DNA from 3 places in the Rhizobium sp. WYCCWR 11146 genome. Region 1 is predicted to be linked to each of the others. Evidence: riboswitches for the same ligand, from Rfam matches in the RefSeq annotation. Region 1 holds a riboswitch; each other region holds the start of a gene.
The links. Region 1 has a riboswitch for thiamine pyrophosphate ahead of thiC (phosphomethylpyrimidine synthase ThiC). Riboswitches for the same ligand answer to the same signal wherever they lie in the genome.

Region 1 (3,271 bases):
GCTTTCAAATTCGAAAGATGGTAAGAAAGTCTTCAGAAACCTGACCATCGTGCGGTACACGCGAGCCGCAGTTCAAACCCTGCTGCCGCTATCATATACGCGGACAACGGTCGCCCGTCGGCAAAAATCAAGGATATTTGACCCGCAAGGTTTGCCCAATTATACTACAGAAAGGATTTCATTCTCCATGTCATTATGTCCTGCGAAATGCATTCGCATCGCCGCACTTGCAGCGGCCGCCATCTTGCTGGGCACCCAGATCGCAGTTGCGCAAGAGCCTTCTATAGAATCTCAGTGGCTGAACACGCCGGCATCTCGAGTGGAAGCGCTTGCGATCCTCCAGACCTTGAATGCAAATCTCCTGAGTAACGCCAGTGCCACGTTTACCCTTGACCGCTGGTGCGCCGCGCATAAGCTCGCACCGGAAGGTTCAAAGATCGTAGCTCAGCGTGTGGGCGGGCAAGGCAAACCGGCCGATGAGCACATCCGTGATCTTCTGAGCGTCGGACCCGGTGAGTTGATCGCCTATCGCCGCGTCCGACTGGTCTGCGGCGAACGCGTCTTGTCCGAAGCCGACAACTGGTATGTACCTGCAAAATTAACTGCAGAGATGAATCAGGCGTTGAATACCAGCGATATCGCGTTTGGCAGAGCCGTTCAGGCTCTCAATTTCACTCGCACAAACCTGTCTGCCAAGTTGCTCTGGTCCCCTCTATCCGAAGGCTGGGACATGGACGGCTTAACAGCGCATGAAACAAGTTCCCCCGGCCTGCCGGCGTTCCTGCTCGAACATCGAGCCGTATTGAAACTTCCAGACGGCACGCCGTTTAGCGCCCTGGTCGAAAGCTACACGGAAAAAGTACTAGACTTTCCAGTTCCGCGTCTGCTTTCTCAATAGTGCTTCGGTATCTCGTGCATGCGACAAGGGCGCTTGTCTTGCGGAAGCGTGCCGGCCGGACGATTGCCCTTGTCCATCGTTTAACAGCGGCGACACGCACGATATCCTGTGTGTAACCTAACCCCGAGCCATCGCAGATTGTCGCTTGACAGTCCCCTCGGCAAGCCTCTACCCTTTTTGCATTCACCAGGGGGGTCCCGGCAAGGGGCTGAGATACTGCTGGACAATACGGCTTTGCCGATTGTGGCGCAGTGACCCGTTGAACCTGATCCAGTTCATACTGGCGTAGGGACGGTGCAAGCGCTCGAAGCAGTGGATTCACGCGCGGAATCCGTGCCGGCGTCTTTTCATCATTCCGGCTGAGGACTGGGTCTCCAATCGAAAACTTGGAGCCTCAAACCATGAAAATTGCCGCGAAGACCATCACCCCCACAGTCACCAAAGGCCCGCTGCCGGCGTCGCGGAAGATTTACATCCCGGGAGACATACACGCCGACATCCGTGTGCCGATGCGCGAGATCAGCGTTCATCCGACATCGGGCGAGCCGCCTGTTGTCGTCTATGATTCCTCCGGTCCCTATACGATCGAGGGTGCTGATATCCGCATCGAGCAGGGCCTGTCGCAGCTCCGCCGCGACTGGGTGCTCGCGCGCGGCGATGTCGAAGCCTATCAGGGCCGCCATATCCGCCCCGAAGACAACGGCTTTGCCAGCGGCGAAAGGCTGACGCCCGAATTTCCCACTAAACGTCAGCCGCTACGAGCCAGGGATGGCAAGGCGGTCACCCAGCTCGCCTATGCGCGATCAGGCATCATCACGCCCGAGATGGAATTCATAGCCATCCGCGAAAACCTTGGTCGCAAGGCGCAGGCGGATGCCATGGTCCGCGACGGCGAAAGCTTCGGCGCCCATATTCCGGACCATGTGACGGCGGAATTCGTCCGGCAGGAAGTGGCGGCGGGTCGGGCGATCATCCCCGCCAACATCAATCATCCGGAATCCGAGCCGATGATCATAGGCCGGAATTTCCTGGTGAAGATCAACGCCAATATTGGCAATTCTGCTGTCACCTCGTCCATGACGGAAGAGGTCGAGAAAATGGTCTGGGCGGCCCGCTGGGGCGCCGACACGGTCATGGATCTTTCCACCGGCCGCAATATCCACAATATCCGCGAATGGATCATCCGCAATTCGCCGGTGCCGATCGGTACCGTGCCGCTCTATCAGGCGCTGGAGAAGGTCGAGGGCATTGCCAAAGACCTGTCCTGGGAGGTCTATCGTGACACGCTGATCGAACAGGCCGAACAGGGCGTCGACTATTTCACCATCCACGCCGGCGTGCGGCTTCACTACATCCCGCTCACCGTCAACCGCGTCACCGGCATCGTCTCGCGCGGCGGTTCGATCATGGCGAAGTGGTGTCTCCATCATCATCGCGAAAGCTTCCTATACGAACATTTCGAGGAGATCTGCGACATCTGCCGCGCCTATGACGTCTCCTTCTCGCTCGGCGACGGCCTGCGTCCCGGCTCCATCGCCGATGCCAACGATGCAGCGCAATTCGCCGAACTGGAAACACTGGGAGAGCTGACCAAGATCGCCTGGGCGAAAGACTGCCAGGTGATGATCGAGGGCCCCGGCCATGTGCCGATGCACAAGATCAAGGAGAACATGGACAAGCAGCTCGAGGTCTGCGGCGAGGCACCCTTCTACACGCTCGGGCCGCTGACGACGGATATCGCACCGGGGTACGATCACATCACCTCTGGAATAGGCGCAGCCATGATGGGCTGGTTCGGCACCGCGATGCTCTGCTACGTCACGCCGAAGGAGCATCTCGGCCTTCCCGATCGCACTGACGTCAAGACCGGCGTTATCACCTACAAGATCGCGGCCCACGCGGCTGATCTCGCCAAGGGGCATCCGGCAGCACAGCTGCGCGATGACGCGCTCTCGCGTGCCCGTTTCGAATTCCGCTGGGAGGATCAGTTCAACCTCTCGCTAGACCCCGAAACCGCCCGCAGCTTCCACGACGAGACGTTGCCGAAGGAAGCCCATAAGGTGGCGCATTTCTGCTCCATGTGCGGCCCAAAATTCTGCTCCATGCGCATCTCGCACGATATCCGCGCCGAAGCACAGAAGGAGGGTCTGGATGCGATGGCAGCGCGTTATCGTGAGGGCGGCGGCATCTATATGCCGATAGAAACCCAACAGCAATTGGGCGAATGAGATGCGTGTGCTTGTCAAAGGCGCCGGCGTTGCCGGCCTGACGGTGGCGCATGAACTGCGCGCTCGAGATGCCGAGGTCACCGTGCTCGATCCATATGGCAGTTTCCTCGGCGCTGCATCGTGGCTCGCGGGCGGAATGTTGGCG
Region 2 (3,271 bases), on a different contig from region 1:
TGGTCGCTGTCGAGATGGCCGCCCTTGACCAGCACCGCGGCCGGGCCAAGCGCGAGCAGGCGCTCGGCCTGTTCCGCCATCTCAGCACGGTTTGTCGCCACCGGCTGGTGCAGCAGGGCTGCGGCTTCGGGCAGGTTCGGGGTCAGAAGCGTGGCCAGCGGCAGCAGCCGGCGGGTCAGCACGTCGACCGCTTCGGGCGCGAGCAGGGCGGCACCACCCTTGGCGATCATGACAGGGTCGATGACGATCGGAATGTCGCGGTGGTCAGTCAGCGCGCCGGCAACAGCGTCGGCGATGCCGGCATTGGCGATCATGCCGATCTTGACGGCATCGACGCGCACATCGGCAAAGACGGCATTGATCTGGTCGGCGACGAATTGCGGCGGCACCAGGTGCACGCCGCTGACACCTTGCGTGTTCTGCGCCGTCAGAGCGGTCAGCACCGCCATGCCGTAGACGCCGCGGGCGGAAAAGGCCTTGAGATCGGCCTGGATGCCGGCGCCGCCGGAGGGATCGGAGCCGGCGATCGAGAGAACGTTGCGGATCATGCGCGGGCCTTTCGAATTTCTGCAGCGATGCGGTGTGTGGCCGCTTCGGGATCGGGCGTGCCGCAGATTGCGGAGACGACGGCAAGCCCCCGGGCGCCCGCGGCAAACACTTGGGCGACATGATCCGCCTTGAGCCCGCCGATCGCGACAGATGGCACCGGTGAGGCCTTTACCAGCCTTGCAAGGCCGTCAAAGCCGATCGGCTGCTTGTGATCGGTCTTGGTCGGCGTCGCAAATACCGGTCCGACGCCGGTATAGTCGACAAAGCCAGGATCGACGGCGTTAGCAAGCGGCTCGCTCTCGACCGATAGGCCGAGGATCATCTCGGGGCCGATCATCGCCCGCGCTTTGCGCGCATCCATGTCCTGCTGGCCGATATGCAGGCCGTCGGCGCCGATGGCGACTGCCGCCTCGACGTCGTCGTTGACGATGAGGAGGGCGCCGGTCCCATCCAGCGCCTGTTTCAAGGCGCGGCCGGTCTCGATCATCCTGATGGTGCCGGCATGTTTGTCGCGCAACTGTACAATGGTCGCGCCGCCGGCAACGGCAAGGCGCGCGGTTTCGACCATGCCGATCCCGGCGCAGAGATCGGGGTCGAGGACGAGATAGAGCGAAAGATCGAAAGCCTTCATGCGGCTGATATCCTTGCCCTGGCGTCAAGCGTTTCGGCGTCGAGCGCGGACAGCGCATCGAGGAAGCGCCAGGAGAAGGACCCAGGCCCGGCCGCCCCAAGGGCGGCCTCCTCGCCGGCGATGGCGAAGGTTGAAAGTGCCGCGACCGTCGCGCCGAAGATATCCTCGGGTGCCGTCGCGGCAAAGGCGCCGACGAGGCAGGTGAGCGAGCAGCCGAGCGCGGTGACTTGAGGCATCAGAGCGGATCCGCCTTCGATGCGCACGGCCCGCTCGCCGTCGGTGACGAAATCCACGGCGCCGGTAACGGCAACCACCGCCCGCTGACGCTCAGCGAGCCATCGCGCCGAACCTTCCGCCTGCTCGACCGGATCGCGGCTGTCGACCCCCTGACCGCGGCTCTCCCCGCCGGCAAGCGCGATGATTTCGGAAGCGTTGCCGCGGATGATCGTGGGCTTGAGGGCCAGCAGTTCGGCGACCGCGTTGCGGCGGAAAGCCGTCGCATAGTGGGCGACCGGATCGAGCACCCAGGGCTTGCCGGCTGATGTCGCCGCCTTCGCAGCCGCCTGCATGCCGTCGATCCATTGCGTCGACAGCGTGCCGATATTAACGGTCACAGCACTGGCGATCGCGGCGAATTCGCCGGCTTCTTCCGCGGCATGCACCATGGCGGGCGAGGCACCAGCGGCGAGCAGAACATTTGCGGCGATATTCATGGCGACGTAATTGGTGATGCACTGAACGAGCGGCGGCTTCTCGCGCATCGCCTTCAGCATCGCTCCTGGTGTGGTTTTGGTCTGCATGTGGCCCCTTTCAGGCGGGGGCGGGCACGGGGCGGTTCGTGCGGGCGATGCCGCGACCCCGAGCGACTCCCTCCGCCGGCATTATCCGGTTCAGGTTCGAAGGGTGCTTCTCAGCCCGTCTGTCGACGAACGCCCCTGTCTCTCATCGCGCTCTTTTTCGCAGAGAACGGGACTGATGTCATCCTGAAAATGACAATTCCACGACTGACAGCGCCGCGCGTTTTTTTACGAAAGGCGATCAGCTGACGATCTTTGCCAACAGCCGTCCGACATCCTCGTTGTCGACATTGTTATGGGCATCCGACGCCGCCGTCTTGATGATGTACGTGTCCGCCAGGAAGGTGTTGACCTTGCCGGCCTGCGGCGCGAACACGGCATCCGTATCGTCCTCGACAGCCTGTCCCGCCTTCAGGTGTTGCGGACCGTTCGCCCCCATCGCCCCGAACTCGTCGTTGGCATCGCCGATGCTCTTGGCGATATCGCGCGACAGGCGCGACGCCAGCGCATAGGCGAGCGTGCAGGCGAGATCGTTGTGGGTGTGGGTGATGCAGATCGGGCCGGTCGGTTTGCCCACGACGTCGGGGAAGGCGCCGGCAAGGCCCGGCTTGATCTCTTTAGCGAAGCCATTGTGCGAGAAGGCGCCCTGCAGCAAAGTGAGCGAGAAGAATTCCAGCTTCGGGATCGGTGCGAGCCCGTTTGCCGCCGCCGCGACCAGCCGGGCGCCAAAACTGTGGCCGACGAGATGCAGGCGGATCGGCTGTTGCAGCACGAGCTTCGATAGCACGCTTTTCGTCAAAGCCTCGCCGACGATGCCGGCGCGTTTCTTCATTTCGTAATAGGTCAGCTGGTTCAAAAACCGCGCCACCGCCGCTCTCGGCCCGGAGATCAGGCCCGAGACGACGTCGCCGAGCCCTTGAGCCTTGCCGACGGAGCTTTCGAGGTTAAATGTCGGCGCCGCGATGAGAGCTTCCATCAGCATTTTGGCGCTGGTGGCATCGTCCGTGGCGAGCGCAATCGGCGCTGAATCCGCCTTGAGTTCGGAATCCGTTCCCGGAGAACCGAGTGCTTCGTTGCCGTTCTTGACGAGGAAAAACGATGTCGTTTCATCGAGCGTCTTCGCTGCAGCCCGCGCCGTTTGGGCCGTTGCGGCGCCATCCTGCCCGAAGAGATCCTTGAAATCCTTCAGCACGTTTTTGAAGGCTTCATCGTCAAGATCCTCAGGGTCCGCCGCCGTCCCGTCTGCCGCCAGCGTTCCGCCGCCGCCTGGCGTCACCAGTGTCTGTTCGTCGAA
Region 3 (3,271 bases), on a different contig from region 1:
CATGGAAATCCGTCTCGATCGTTCCTGGCGACACGCAATTGACGCGGATGCCGTCCGGTGCAAGCTCACGGGCAAGCGCCTTGGAATAGGTCGCAACAAAGGCTTTCGAGGCCGAATAGATCGAGGAACCGGGGCTGCCGCCGGTCAGCGCCGAAATCGAAACCGTGTTGACGATGGCAGCACCACCAGCCGCCTTCAATGCTGGCAGCAGCGCCCGCGTCAGCGCCACCACCGATGTCTGGTTGAGCCGCACGACCGCCTCATATTCTGCATCGGTGAGTGTGGCGGCGGGAAAACGACCGAGCATGGTGCCGGCATTGTTGACCAGCACATCGACCTTATCGAAGAAGGCGAGAGTATCCTCGGCAAATTGCGCGGCGCCACCGACTGCAGAGAAATCGGCATTAAGCAGCAGCGCCCGTCTTTCGGATTCAGCCGTCAGCAGGAAATCCGGCAGGTCGCGTCCCGGCTTGCGCCCGGTATGGACGATCACCTTCGCGCCGCAGTCCAGGAACTGCCGGGCCACTTCAAGGCCGATGCCGCGGCCGGCGCCGGTCACCACGACATTGCGATTTTCGAACAGTCTGGGATGGAACACGAAGCCGTCCTCCTCGCGGACAGTGCCGCCGGTTGTGTCATTCGCCATTAACATATGAGCGCGCCGACTGAAAGAAAGGCGCGTATCGATCTTTCCCGGTGAAAACAGGGGTTAGTTTTCGGTCTCCAGAAGCCGCGCGCCCGGCCCTTCCTTGCCGAGCCGGTCGCAGGGGTTGCGCAACGGACAGCTTTCGATCGACAGGCAGCCGCAGCCGATGCAGCCGGTCAGCCGGTCGCGCAGCAGGCTAAGCCGCCTGATTCGCGCGTCGAGATCATCCTTCCACAGCGCCGACAGCGTCTGCCAGTCGGCGACGGTCGGCGTGCGTCCTTGCGGCAAGGACTCGAACGCCGCCTGGATTTCCGAAAGCGGAATGCCGACACGCTGCGCCACCTTGATGATCCCGAGCCGGCGAAGCACATCGCGCCCATAGCGCCGCTGATTGCCGCGGGAGCGGATGCTCGAGATCAGCCCCTTGGTCTCGTAAAAATGCAGCGCCGAGACGGCCAGGCCGCTGCGCTCCGCCACTTCGCCAACCGTCAGGAGCTTGCCGAGCGGCGCTGCCGGAATTGTATCCATCACCTCTTGACCTCAAGAATAGTTGAGGTTTTATAACCCTTGCTCCCGCAATCGTAAAGTTCAATCGCAACAAGGAGCGACGCATGCAAACACCAGATGATGGCGAGGGCTGGAATGGTGGACACGGGCGCTTGTTACCGCCCGCAGCAATCGTCCCTATGCCGACATAGAGCGCCGCGCGTCTTTTCAGACGCGCTAAAGACGCTCTATCACTTTGAATCTACGCATAATCCTTTCCGAAAACCGATTCCGATTTTCGGGGTTATGCGCTAGCCGCCTGAGGCAGGAAGCTCCGGTTCCGTTCCCGGCAGGTACGGAACCATTGGGAACACCCGGACAGGACCTCCGTCCGGGTGTTTCCCGTCACATCAGGCTCATTCCGACCGCACGGACGGGTTCGCAATTTTGCGGTTGCGGGGAGAAACCCCCGGTGATAGTTTCCGCGCAAATAACAGGGGAGCTCCGTATTGCCGGGGCTGAGATGTGAGGCGCAAGCCTCTGGACCCTTCAAAGCTGATCTGGGTAATGCCAGCGGAGCGAGGTTCAGATGTTCTCAGGCGCACAAGTGTCACTCTATCCGATGTCCGACAATTTCGTCGGCATCATTCTCGATGCCGTCAAGGCGCTAGATCCCTATCGCGACCGGCTGCGCATCGAGACCGATGACATCTCCACACTGCTGGTCGGCCCGCCTGACATTCTCTTCGCCGCCATGCACGATCTTTTCATCGCCGCCGCAAAGACCGGCGAGCATTGCGTGCTGTCCGCTGCCGTTTCACGCGGCTGCCCCGGCGAACCCGACGACGCCATCTGCGGCATCAACCCCTCCCTCGGCCAGGCGGAGCCGCTTGCCGAGCGTATAACAGCCGCACTTGCCGCCGTTGAAACCACTGCCGAGACCGGACAGCCGACCGCCGCGCAATTCTCGCTCTACGTCATGGGCACCGGTACCCATATGGACGAGATCTATGGCTGCATCGACTTCCTGAAGCGCTCCGGCACCTTCGACCGTGCCAAGAATTTCTGCACCAGGCTCTCTGGCGATGCCGGCGCGGTCTTCGCCACCATTCGTGAGGCCTTCTTTCGCTTCGGCGAACCCGAAGGGCATGTGACCCTCGACATCACGGTGTCGGCCAATACAGCGCCGCGCGTCTTTTCAGACGCGCAAAGGACGCTGTAACACTTTAGATTGCTGCATAATTTTATCCTTAAATCGATTCCGATTTAAGGAATTATGCAGTGCCCGACGAAAGCTTGAAATCGAACGCTGATGACACCGTCAAAACCATCGGATTCGCGCCTTGCCGCGCTCCGCTCCGCTCTCTACCGGGGCATACCCGCCTTGCTCGCCGGCTGCGCCTTCTTGGCGGCATGGGAACTCTATGTCGATCTATCCGGCATCAAACCGTCCATCCTGCCGGCGCCTTCGCGCATCGTCATCCAGGGCTGGCTGAACCGCGAGTCACTGATATCAAACACCTGGCCGACGCTCGGCGCGACACTCGGTGGTTTCGCCCTGTCGCTTGCCTTCGCCTTCGCCGCCTCGATCCTCATGGATTTCGTGCCTTTCATGCGCCGGGCATTGCTGCCGATCTTCATCGCCAGCCAGACCCTGCCGCTGGTGGCGATCGCCCCCCTCGTCGTCCTCTGGTTCGGCTTCGGCCTGTTGCCGAAGATCCTGCTGGTGGCGCTCGTCACCTTCTTCCCGCTGCTCGTCGCCTTGCTGCAGGGCTATGAATCGACCGATCGCGACATCGCCGAATTGCTGAATTCGATGAAGGCGAGCCGCTGGCGTATTTTCCGCCTGGCACGGCTTCCCTCCTCGCTGCCCTATTTCTTCGCCGGCCTGCGGATCTCGATCACCTATGCCGTCGTCGGCGCGATCTTTGCCGAATATGCCGGTGCCGCCCGCGGCCTCGGGATCTATATCCTCAACGCCAAGAACAACTTCCGCCCCGATCTCGTGCTCGCCGCCGTCGTCGTCAGCGCCGTGCTGACACTCTGCCTCTTCGGAGCGACGCTATTGATCCAGCGCCTCGTCATGCCCTGGCAACAATCCGGGGAGCTGCGCCGATGAGCGATGCAATGGTTGAACTG

Region 2: it holds a riboswitch for thiamine pyrophosphate, as region 1 does, so the genes downstream of both, thiM (hydroxyethylthiazole kinase) here and thiC (phosphomethylpyrimidine synthase ThiC) in region 1, are expected to answer to the same signal.
Region 3: it holds a riboswitch for thiamine pyrophosphate, as region 1 does, so the genes downstream of both, HX899_RS15265 (YkoF family thiamine/hydroxymethylpyrimidine-binding protein) here and thiC (phosphomethylpyrimidine synthase ThiC) in region 1, are expected to answer to the same signal.

What each region holds. Positions count from the first base shown of each region.
Region 1 is NZ_JACCEY010000017.1:32,209-35,479, forward strand. Features, by position in the region: gene HX899_RS12615 (hypothetical protein) at 188-898, shown strand; TPP riboswitch at 1,077-1,208, shown strand; gene thiC (phosphomethylpyrimidine synthase ThiC) at 1,300-3,126, shown strand; gene thiO (glycine oxidase ThiO) at 3,128-3,271, shown strand, end outside.
Region 2 is NZ_JACCEY010000023.1:233,068-236,338, forward strand. Features, by position in the region: gene thiD (bifunctional hydroxymethylpyrimidine kinase/phosphomethylpyrimidine kinase) at 1-548, opposite strand, end outside; gene thiE (thiamine phosphate synthase) at 545-1,180, opposite strand; gene thiM (hydroxyethylthiazole kinase) at 1,177-1,980, opposite strand; TPP riboswitch at 2,031-2,127, opposite strand; gene HX899_RS18690 (hypothetical protein) at 2,219-3,271, opposite strand, start outside.
Region 3 is NZ_JACCEY010000019.1:432,161-435,431, reverse strand. Features, by position in the region: gene HX899_RS15275 (SDR family NAD(P)-dependent oxidoreductase) at 1-598, opposite strand, end outside; gene soxR (redox-sensitive transcriptional activator SoxR) at 710-1,174, opposite strand; partial or broken gene HX899_RS35580 (FMN reductase) at 1,284-1,373, shown strand; TPP riboswitch at 1,618-1,731, shown strand; gene HX899_RS15265 (YkoF family thiamine/hydroxymethylpyrimidine-binding protein) at 1,722-2,354, shown strand; gene HX899_RS15260 (ABC transporter permease) at 2,445-3,251, shown strand; gene HX899_RS15255 (ABC transporter ATP-binding protein) at 3,248-3,271, shown strand, end outside.